Regions from separate parts of the Pseudomonas reactans genome, predicted to be linked through region 1. Evidence: predicted binding sites of a transcription regulator. Region 1 holds the regulator's gene; each other region holds the start of a gene.
The links. The regulator FliA, encoded in region 1, starts transcription of late flagellar genes. The targets are predictions, from matches to a motif close to CTAAAGTTTNNNNNNNNNNNGCCGNTAA.
Positions count from the first base shown of each region.

Region 2: HX793_RS10860 (methyl-accepting chemotaxis protein) is a predicted target of FliA. The motif match lies at 1,918-1,945, and genes of this name have one in related genera.
Region 3: HX793_RS18570 (methyl-accepting chemotaxis protein) is a predicted target of FliA. The motif match lies at 1,233-1,260, and genes of this name have one in related genera.

Region 1 is NZ_JACAQP010000051.1:11,584-14,860, reverse strand. Features, by position in the region: gene HX793_RS30345 (protein phosphatase CheZ) at 1-647, opposite strand, end outside; gene HX793_RS30340 (chemotaxis response regulator CheY) at 666-1,040, opposite strand; gene fliA (RNA polymerase sigma factor FliA) at 1,206-1,946, opposite strand; gene fleN (flagellar synthesis regulator FleN) at 1,943-2,776, opposite strand; gene flhF (flagellar biosynthesis GTPase FlhF) at 2,882-3,277, opposite strand, start outside.
Region 2 is NZ_JACAQP010000007.1:387,022-390,298, reverse strand. Features, by position in the region: gene HX793_RS10860 (methyl-accepting chemotaxis protein) at 1-1,860, opposite strand, end outside; gene HX793_RS10855 (aldo/keto reductase) at 1,994-2,989, opposite strand; gene HX793_RS10850 (LysR family transcriptional regulator) at 3,108-3,277, shown strand, end outside.
Region 3 is NZ_JACAQP010000015.1:148,114-151,390, forward strand. Features, by position in the region: gene HX793_RS18565 (mannose-1-phosphate guanylyltransferase/mannose-6-phosphate isomerase) at 1-831, opposite strand, end outside; gene HX793_RS18570 (methyl-accepting chemotaxis protein) at 1,290-2,855, shown strand; gene HX793_RS18575 (alpha/beta family hydrolase) at 2,950-3,277, opposite strand, start outside.

The DNA.
Region 1 (3,277 bases):
TCATGTTCAATACCGGCAAAACGGTCAACCTGGCCTGCCATAAGCACCAATTTGAGCAAGTTGCTTTCCACTTCGGTGACCAACTGGGTCACACGCTTGATCACCTGACCGGTGAGGTCCTGGTAATCCTGGGCGAGCAGAATGTCGTTGAGGTTGCTGGAAACCGTGCGGTTTTCCTGCTCGCTGCGTGACAAGAACCCTTCGACCCGACGCGCCAATTCACGAAACTCTTCCGCGCCCACTTCCCGACGCATGAAGCGGCCCCAGTCAACGCTGAGGGCCTGGGCTTCATTGGCCATGCCATTGACCAGGGGCGTGGCGTTCTCCACCAGGTCCATGGTGCGGTTGGCCGCCGCCTCAGTCAGCCTGACCACATAAGACAGGCGTTCGGTGGCATCGGTGATCTGGGAGATTTCCTCGGCCTGGGGCATATGCGGGTCAATCTGGAAATTGACGATCGCACTGTGCAGCTCGCGTGTGAGCTTGCCCACTTCCTGGTACAGGCCGCGGTCACGGGTCTGGTTGAGCTCATGGATTAACTGCACCGCGTCGCCGAACTGGCCTTTTTCAAGGCTGTCGACCAACTGGTGAGCATGCTTTTTCAGGGTCGACTCGAAGTCTCCCTGTGACGTTTCTTTATGCTCCATAGCTCCCCCGCGATGGCATTAGCCGTGGATGCGTTCGAAGATTTTCTCGATCTTCTCTTTCAAGGCCAATGCAGTGAATGGCTTGACCACGTAACCGTTTACCCCGGCTTGGGCGGCTTCGATGATCTGCTCACGCTTGGCTTCGGCGGTCACCATCAGCACAGGCAGGCTGCGCAGTTTTTCGTCGGCGCGCACGTGGCGCAGCAAGTCGATACCGGTCATGCCCGGCATGTTCCAGTCCGTTACCAGAAAGTCGATGCTGCCGCTGTTGAGGATCGGAATCGCCGTAATGCCGTCATCCGCCTCGACCGTGTTAGTGAACCCAAGGTCACGCAACAGGTTTTTTATGATCCGCCGCATCGTTGAGAAGTCATCAACGATGAGGATTTTCATGTTCTTGTCCAATTCGACCTCCAAGCAGTCTTAAACGCGCCCAGCACCTGGACGCGCCATTTCAATCAACAGGCATTACACAAAAAGGACTGCCGGGGCACCACGGGTCGAACCCGCAAAGGCCAGGCCCTCGCGGTATCGTCTGCAGTGTCCCCACACTGCCTGTCAGCGCGCTCGCCACTCTCCCAAACGCCCCCGCAAGCGGGCTGCGCACTGGCTGTGCAACTGGCTGACCCGCGACTCGCTGACCCCCAGGACCTCACCGATTTCCTTGAGGTTCAGCTCTTCGTCGTAGTACAGCGCCAACACCAGTCGCTCACGCTCCGGCAAATTGGCAATCGCATCCGCCAACGCCCCCTGGAAACGCTCATCTTCCAGGTCACGCGATGGCTCCATATGAGCGCTCGCGCCGTCCTCGTGCAGCCCTTCGTGTTCGCCGTCCTGCAACAGGTCGTCGAAACTGAACAGGCGGCTGCCCAAGGTATCGTTCAAAATCCCGTAGTAATCGTCGAGACTCAATTGGAGTTCGGCCGCAACTTCGTGATCTTTAGCGTCGCGACCGGTTTTTGCTTCAATTGCGCGAATTGCATCACTGACCATGCGCGTATTGCGATGCACCGAACGCGGCGCCCAGTCACCTTTACGTACCTCATCAAGCATCGCGCCACGGATACGGATACCCGCGTACGTCTCGAAACTCGCACCCTTGCTCGCGTCGTATTTGGTCGACACTTCAAGCAGGCCGATCATGCCCGCCTGGATCAGGTCTTCGACCTGGACGCTGGCGGGCAGGCGTGCCAGCAAGTGATAGGCAATGCGCTTGACCAAGGGCGCGTAGCGCTCGATCAACTCGCCCTGACTGTCACGGGCAGACTTCTTGTACGCGTTGTAGCCGGTTGCTGTCATAGCACGGGTCCTGCACTCGTCTGATGCACCAATCGCTCGACGAAAAACTCCAGATGCCCCCGCGGGTTGGCAGGCAACGGCCAGGTATCGACCTTCTGGGCAATAGCCTTGAACGCCAATGCGCATTTGGAACGAGGGAACGCTTCGTAGACTGCACGCTGCTTTTGCACAGCCTTGCGCACACACTCGTCGTAGGGAACTGCGCCGACGTATTGTAAGGCGACATCGAGGAAGCGATCCGTGACCTTGGTCAACTTGGCGAACAGGTTGCGCCCTTCCTGCGGGCTCTGGGCCATGTTGGCCAGGACGCGGAAGCGGTTCATGCCATAGTCGCGGTTAAGCAGTTTGATCAGGGCGTAGGCGTCGGTGATCGAGGTGGGTTCATCGCAGACCACCAGCAACACTTCCTGCGCTGCGCGCACGAAGCTGACCACGGACTCGCCGATCCCGGCGGCGGTGTCGATCACCAGCACGTCGAGGTTGTCGCCGATATCACTGAAAGCCTGGATCAGGCCGGCATGCTGCGCCGGGCTCAGGTGCACCATGCTCTGGGTGCCGGAGGCGGCCGGCACGATGCGAATGCCACCGGGGCCCTGCAGCAGCACATCGCGCAGCTCACAGCGGCCTTCGATCACATCGGCCAGGGTATGTTTGGGCGTCAGCCCCAGCAGAACGTCGACGTTCGCCAGCCCCAGGTCAGCATCCAGCAGCATGACACGACGGCCAAGCTCTGCCAGGGCCAGGGACAAATTCACTGACACGTTAGTTTTCCCGACGCCACCTTTGCCGCCGGTCACCGCGATCACCTGTACGGGATGCATGCTGCCCATTTTATTTCTTTACCTTGTCTTGCTTAGACGCAGGCTACATGGCTTGGCCGCGTGAATCGCTTGCAGACCATCGATGTAGATACATTTCACGGTGTTCATCCTGCCTCAACCAACCCGTTTTGCCGGGTTGTGGTAAAGGTCGGCGAACATATCGGCCATCGCTTCCTCGCTAGGCTCTTCTTGCATTTGCACGCTGACTGCACGGCTGACCAACTGATGACGGCGCGGCAGATGCAGATCATCCGGGATCCGCGGCCCGTCGGTCAGGTAGGCGACCGGCAATTCATGACTGATGGCCAGGCTCAGCACCTCGCCCAGGCTCGCGGTTTCATCGAGCTTGGTGAGGATGCAACCGGCCAGGCCGCAGCGTTTGTAGCTGTGATACGCAGCGGTAAGAACCTGTTTCTGGCTGGTGGTTGCAAGCACCAGGTAATTCTTCGACTTGATGCCACGCCCGGCAAGGCTTTCCAGTTGCATGCGCAATGCCGGGTCGCTGGCTTG
Region 2 (3,277 bases), on a different contig from region 1:
GTTGATCTCCTCGGTCACCGCGCTCTGCTGCTCGGCCGCCGTGGCGATCTGGGTGCTGAGGTTGTTGATATGGCTGACCGAACCGGCCATTTCATCAAGACCGGTGTTTACCCGCGCCGTGGCATCCGCCGCCGACTGGCAACTGGCCTGGGTGTTTTCCATGGCGGCCACGGAGGAACTGACGCCTGCAGTCAGGCGCGTGAGCATGTCGTTGATCTGCGAGGTGCTGGCCTGGGTGCGTGCCGCCAGCGCACGCACTTCATCGGCCACCACCGCAAAGCCCCGGCCTTGCTCGCCGGCGCGCGCGGCTTCAATCGCCGCGTTGAGGGCGAGCAGGTTGGTTTGCCCGGCAATGGCGCCGATCACCCCGAGGGTTTCAGTGATGCGTGCGGCGTCCTGGCGCATGTTCTCCACGCTGTGGGTGGCGCTGGACACTTCGCCGATCAAGGCGCTGACGCTGGTGGATGCCTCACCCACCACCACGCGGGAGCGGTCGGCATGCTCATTGGCGCGCTGGGTGAACGCGGCAGTTTCAGCGGCGTTTTGCGCGACGGTGTCGGCGGTGGAACTCATTTCGGTGATGGCGGTGACCGTCTGATCGGTCTCCGAGGCATGTCGCACCAGGATCTGGTTGGTGTGCGCCGAGGTGCGTTGCAGTTGCTCAAGGCTCGACGACATGGCGCCGGTGGCCTGGGTCACTTCACCGATCATGTTCTGCAGGTAGACGATAAAACGGTTCACTGAGTGGCCAATGGCGCCTAGCTCGTCTTCGGCACGGATGGTGATGCGTCGCGTCAGGTCGGCATCGCCGGCAGACAGCGCGTCGATATTGGCTTTGAGCGATTTCATGCGCTGCACCAGTTGGCGGATCGCATACACCGCGAGCAGCACCAGCAACAACACCATGGGGATTTGCAGCAGGGCCAGGGTGCCGAGTACGTCGTCGCGTTGGGCGGTGATCAGCGAGGTGGGCAGGGCGGTGGCGAGGAACCACGGGGTACCACCGATCGGGCGCATATAAAAGGTACTGGCCACGCCCTGATTGTCGAACTCGCTACGCTGCAGCGCCTGGTCCCGGTTTGCCAGGGCCTTGCTGACCTGGGCGGCAAACGCCGAGGTGCCAGCCAGTTCGCTGATATTTTTCAACACCACCGGGCCGCTGATGCGTGAGCTGTTGCTGATGATCTTGCCGTCGCCCTCGACGATCAGCATTTGCCCGCCGATGTCTTTTTCTTTGCTGGCCACCAGGTCATTGAAAAAACCCAAGGTCACGTCAATCGTGGCGACGCCATAGGGCACGCCGTCACGCTGGATCGCCATGGCGCAATTGGTGCGTGGCTCCTGGCTGGCGTCGTCCTTATAGGCAGCGGCCCAGGCGCATTGCCCACGCGGGGAGGCCAGGCCGCCCTTGTACCAGCTTTGGTCGTAGTAATTGGGCGCAGGGTCACTGTTCCAGAAGGTATTCACAGCCAGTTTTCCCGAGGCATCGCGGTGCCAGAACGTGCTGTGCTTGTTGCGCCCCGGTGTGCGCTGGCTGGGCAGCGGCCAGATCCCGCCGCCGAAGACTTTCAGCTCGCCGTACTGGTCGACCAGGCCAGGCAGGACCTTGTCGATGGCATCGCTGTCGAGCAACGGGATGGTCTGGGTGATGCTGCGTTGCTGGGACTGAACCTTGTTCAGCTCGCCCTGGATCTGTTCCGCCACCTCGGCGATGCGGTTGAGTACCACCTGTTCTTCGGTGTGACGCAGCGTGGGTGCGACCAACTGGCCGATACCCACGACGGTCAACACAAATAACACCAGGACGAACAGCACGAGGAACAGGGTATAGCGGGCTTGGATGGAGCGCAGTGGGGGCATGGGGTCGTCCTTACGAAGCGTTTATGACCGACGCGGCTTTGTTAGAGCTTCGAAGGGCTATCGGCTTGGTGAGGAGGAGCTTTAGGTACGATCGTGCAAGAAAAAGCAACGCCCGTTGAGGGCGCTTCTGGGTTCAGATATCCAGCATGGCCATCACTGCTTCCGGGTAACGCAGGCCGGCGGTTGCCTCGGCAGGGAAGATCGCTTCCAGCGCCGCCAGTTCTGCCGGGCTGAGGCGGATCGCAAGGGCGGCCACGTTCTCTTCCAGGTACTTGCGCTGCTTGGTGCCGGGAATCGGAATGATGAAGTCACCCTGCGCCAGTACCCAGGCCAGCGCGAGTTGCCCAGCGCTCACGCCTTTGTCGGCGGCCAGTGCCTGCACTTGCTTGACCAGTTCCAGGTTCTTGCCGAAGTTTTCGCCCTGGAAGCGCGGGCTGAAGCGACGGTAGTCATCGGCACTGAAGTCATCCGGGCTTTGCAGGGCGCCGGTGAGGAAACCACGCCCCAGCGGGCTATATGGCACAAAGGCAATGCCCAGGCGTTGGCAGGCGGCGAGGCAGCCGTTGTGTTCCTGATCACGGCTCCATAGCGAATATTCGCTTTGCAGGGCGCTGATCGGATGCACCTTGTGGGCACGCTCCAGGGTGGCGGCGGACGCTTCGCTCAGGCCCAGATAACGCACCTTGCCCTGTTGCACCAACTCGGCCATGGCGCCGACGGTTTCTTCGATGGCAACCTCCGGGTCGATGCGGTGCTGGTAGTACAGGTCAAGTGTGTCGACGCCGAGGCGTTGCAGCGTGCCGTCAATCGCCTTGCGAATGTACTCGGGGCGACCGTTGACGCCACGCAACGCCGGGTTGGCCGGGTCGCGCACGATGCCGAATTTGCTGGCCAGGAACACCTGGTCACGTTTACCCGTGATGGCTTTGCCGATCAGTGCTTCATTGGTGTGCGGGCCGTAGATGTCGGCGGTATCCAGAAAGTTGACACCGAGTTCCAGCGCGCGGTGCAGGGTCGCGGTGGCTTCCCGGGTGTCGCTGCCGGGCGTGTAGAAATCGCTCATGCCCATGCAGCCGAGGCCGATGGCGGAGACGAGGGGACCGTTGGTACCGAGTGGACGGGTGTGCATGGGGTCAGCTCCTGGTTGGGAAGGCCTGCATTGTCACGCTCGACAAAATCGGGATAAACCGGCTAAAAGCACTAACACTATTCGGTATTTCTAAATAATCAGCTCAAGGAGCCGGCGCTTGGACCGTTTCAACGCGATGCGCGTGTTCACCCGGATCGTCGAACTGCGGGGCTTTGCCAAGGCCGCCGACAGCCTGCAACTGCCCCGCGCTTCGGTGACGGTGCTGATCAAGCAATTGGAGGCGCACCTCGGTGTGCAGCTGTTACAGCGCACCACGCGGCAGGTCAG
Region 3 (3,277 bases), on a different contig from region 1:
CCAACCAATGTCACAAGGCACCGTCGCCACTTTGCTCGAACGCTCCATAAGCGCGAAGTCGATGGAGATATCAGGCACGTTGGCAAAGCTTTCGGGCTCCAGATGCAGGCTGCGATGACTGCTGCCGGTCATCGTGCCAGAACCCGCCAGGCACAGTTCTACGGCACTGGACACGTCCGGTGCGCACACTGCCATTTGCTCAATTAAAGTTCCGGCGCGGAAGCAGAACATACCGGAGTTCCAAAAGTACTCGCCCGACGCCAGATAGCCCTGGGCAGTTTCGAGGTCCGGTTTCTCAACGAAACGCTTGACCTTGAAACCGCTACCCAGAGGGCCGTCGTTATCTTTCTGGATATAGCCATAACCGGTTTCCGGGTATTCAGGCTTCACGCCAAACGTCACCAACCAACCATCTTTGGCCAGCGCGCACGCACTTGAGACAGCAGTGGCGAATGCTGCCTGATTATCGATTAAGTGGTCGGCCGGCAGCACCAGCATGATGGCATCCTGCCCATGAGTGCGTGCAACTTCCTGGGCAGCCAATGCTACTGCGGCTGCTGTATTACGCCCGAACGGTTCCAGGACGAAACTCAAGTTCGTGAAATGAGGCGCCTGAGCACCATATTCATCAAGCGTCTTGAAGTAAAGATCACGATTAGTAATCGTCAATACTTCACTCACCGCGTCCAACGCCAAGGCACGACTGTATGTTTTTCGAATCAAATTGCCACCATCGGGCAACTCGATAAACGGCTTGGGATGTGCTGAACGTGAAACCGGCCAGAGACGGCTGCCCGAACCGCCACAGATAATGACTGGAACAAGTGTCACTTTGTACTCCTTTACGCATTGCCACTAGATTTCCGCCGCAGCCCTCGCCCCCTCGAAGCCGCCTGCTCGAAAAAAGTGACTAGAGTCTTTCAGCTAAAAAAGTCAAATCGCCAAAGGCGTTTTGGGGAGGAAATACTGTTTTTTTCTTACAGAATAACTAGTGTATTCTTTATCAAATGGTCATTTATGTCTAGGAAAAGGCGGAACATTCCCACTGACGTGATCATTCTTATTTTCTGGCCAAATGCCACTTCCAGTAGAACTTGTCACTTTTCTTGGTGATTATTCCTACACCTCACCAATCTGCACCTAAAACCGCCGATTCCATTGATCTAGAGCCTTAGCGGGTGCTGTCGCTTTTCCGGGCAAGCCTCCAACAAAGTACCTTTCAGAAAATCCTCCTCAACAATCACCGACAGCTGCCGATACCCCCTGAAAGCCTTGCGGATTGAACAACCATGCGTAATAACCAACCCGTTACCCAGCGCGAACGTACCTTCCCCGCTCAGCAACGGTTGATCTCCACCACAGATGCCAAAGGCGTGATCACCTACTGCAACGACGCCTTCGTCGAAATCAGTGGGTTCTCCCGTGACGAACTGGTGCGTGCCCCGCACAATCTGGTCCGTCACCCGGATGTTCCGGCGGCGGTGTTCGCGCACATGTGGTCAACGCTCAAACAAGGCTTGCCATGGATGGGCATTGTCAAGAATCGCTGCAAGACCGGGGATCACTACTGGGTTAACGCCTACGTGACGCCGGTTTTCGAAGGCAACCAGGTGGTCGGCTACGAATCGGTGCGCATCAAGCCTACCGCCGAGCAGATCCGCCGTGCCGAAGCGCTCTACCACCGCATCAACCAGGGCAAGTCGGCGATCCCCCAGCGGGACAAGTGGCTGCCGGTTTTGCAGGACTGGCTGCCGTTTATCCTGGTGAGCCAGTTGAGCTTCATGATCGGCGCGTCCCTCAACTCCCACTGGGGCTTTGCCCTGGCGGCGGGGCTGTCGGTGCCGCTGGGCCTGCTGGGCCTGAGCTGGCAACAGCGCGGCCTCAAGCGCTTGCTGCGCCTGGCCGAGCAGACCACTTCCGACCCGTTGATCGCGCAGATGTACACCGACAGCCGTGGCGCTCAAGCGCGGTTGGAGATGTCGATCCTCAGCCAGGAAGCACGTCTGAAGACCTGTCTTACTCGCTTGCAGGACACTGCCGAACACCTCAACGACCAGGCCGCGCAATCCAACACCCTGGCGCATAACAGCTCCAGTGGCCTGGAACGCCAGCGCGTGGAAACCGAACAGGTGGCGACCGCCGTCAACCAGATGGCTGCCACCACCCAGGAAGTCGCCAGCCACGTGCAGCGCACCGCCGATGCGACCCAGGAGGCTAACCGCCTGACCGGTCGCGGCCGCGATATCGCCGGGGAAACCCGCGAGGCAATTCAGCGTCTGTCTGTTGCAGTGGGTGAGACCGGCGTGACCGTGACCCAACTGGCCAAGGACAGTGATGAGATTGGCGGCGTCGTCGACGTGATCAAAGGCATTGCCGACCAGACCAACCTGCTGGCACTGAACGCGGCCATTGAAGCGGCACGTGCCGGTGAAATGGGTCGTGGTTTTGCGGTGGTTGCGGACGAAGTTCGTCAACTGGCGCAACGCACGGCTGAATCGACCGGGCAGATCCACGCCCTGATTGCCAAGCTGCAGCAAACCGCCAGTGCCGCCGTGCAAACGATGGACGCCGGGCATCGCCAGGCCGAAGAAGGCGTGGCGCGGGTGATGGAAGCAGATCAGGCGTTGGTGGGGATCAGTGAGGCGGTGGCGCACATCACCGACATGACCACGCAGATCGCGGCGGCAACTGAAGAGCAAAGCTCGGTGGCCGAAGAGATCAGCCGCAACATCAGCACCATTGCGTTGCTGGCGGATCAGACGTCGGAGCAGGCGTTGAATTCGGCGCAGTTGAGTGAAGAGCTGACGCATACCGCGAATACCCAGTATTCGCTGGTTGAGCGTTTCAACCGGTAGACGGCTTTCGCGAGCAAGCCCGCTCCCACATTTAACCGTGTACATCCCTTGGAATGCGGTCGAATGTGGGAGCGGGCTTGCTCGCGAAGGGGCCCTAACAGGCGCCGATAAACCCAGCAATTTTCGCCGCAGCTGCCTCCAGATGTTGCTCATGGCTGAACCCCGACGCCTTCAACGGCTTCAAGTCGTGATCCCCCGCCACCAACCACATCACCTCGATGCTCGGCGACAACGCATACCCCTCAACCGCCGCCCGATTGCCCAACGCATCCCGCTCGCCTTGCACAATCAACGTCGGCGTCTTCAGCCCAGCCAAATGCTCAGTCCTCGGCTTCTCCGGTTTACCCACCGCATAGAACGGATACCCCAGGCACACCAGCCCATCCGCGCCCAATTCGTCCGCCAATAAACTGGCCATGCGC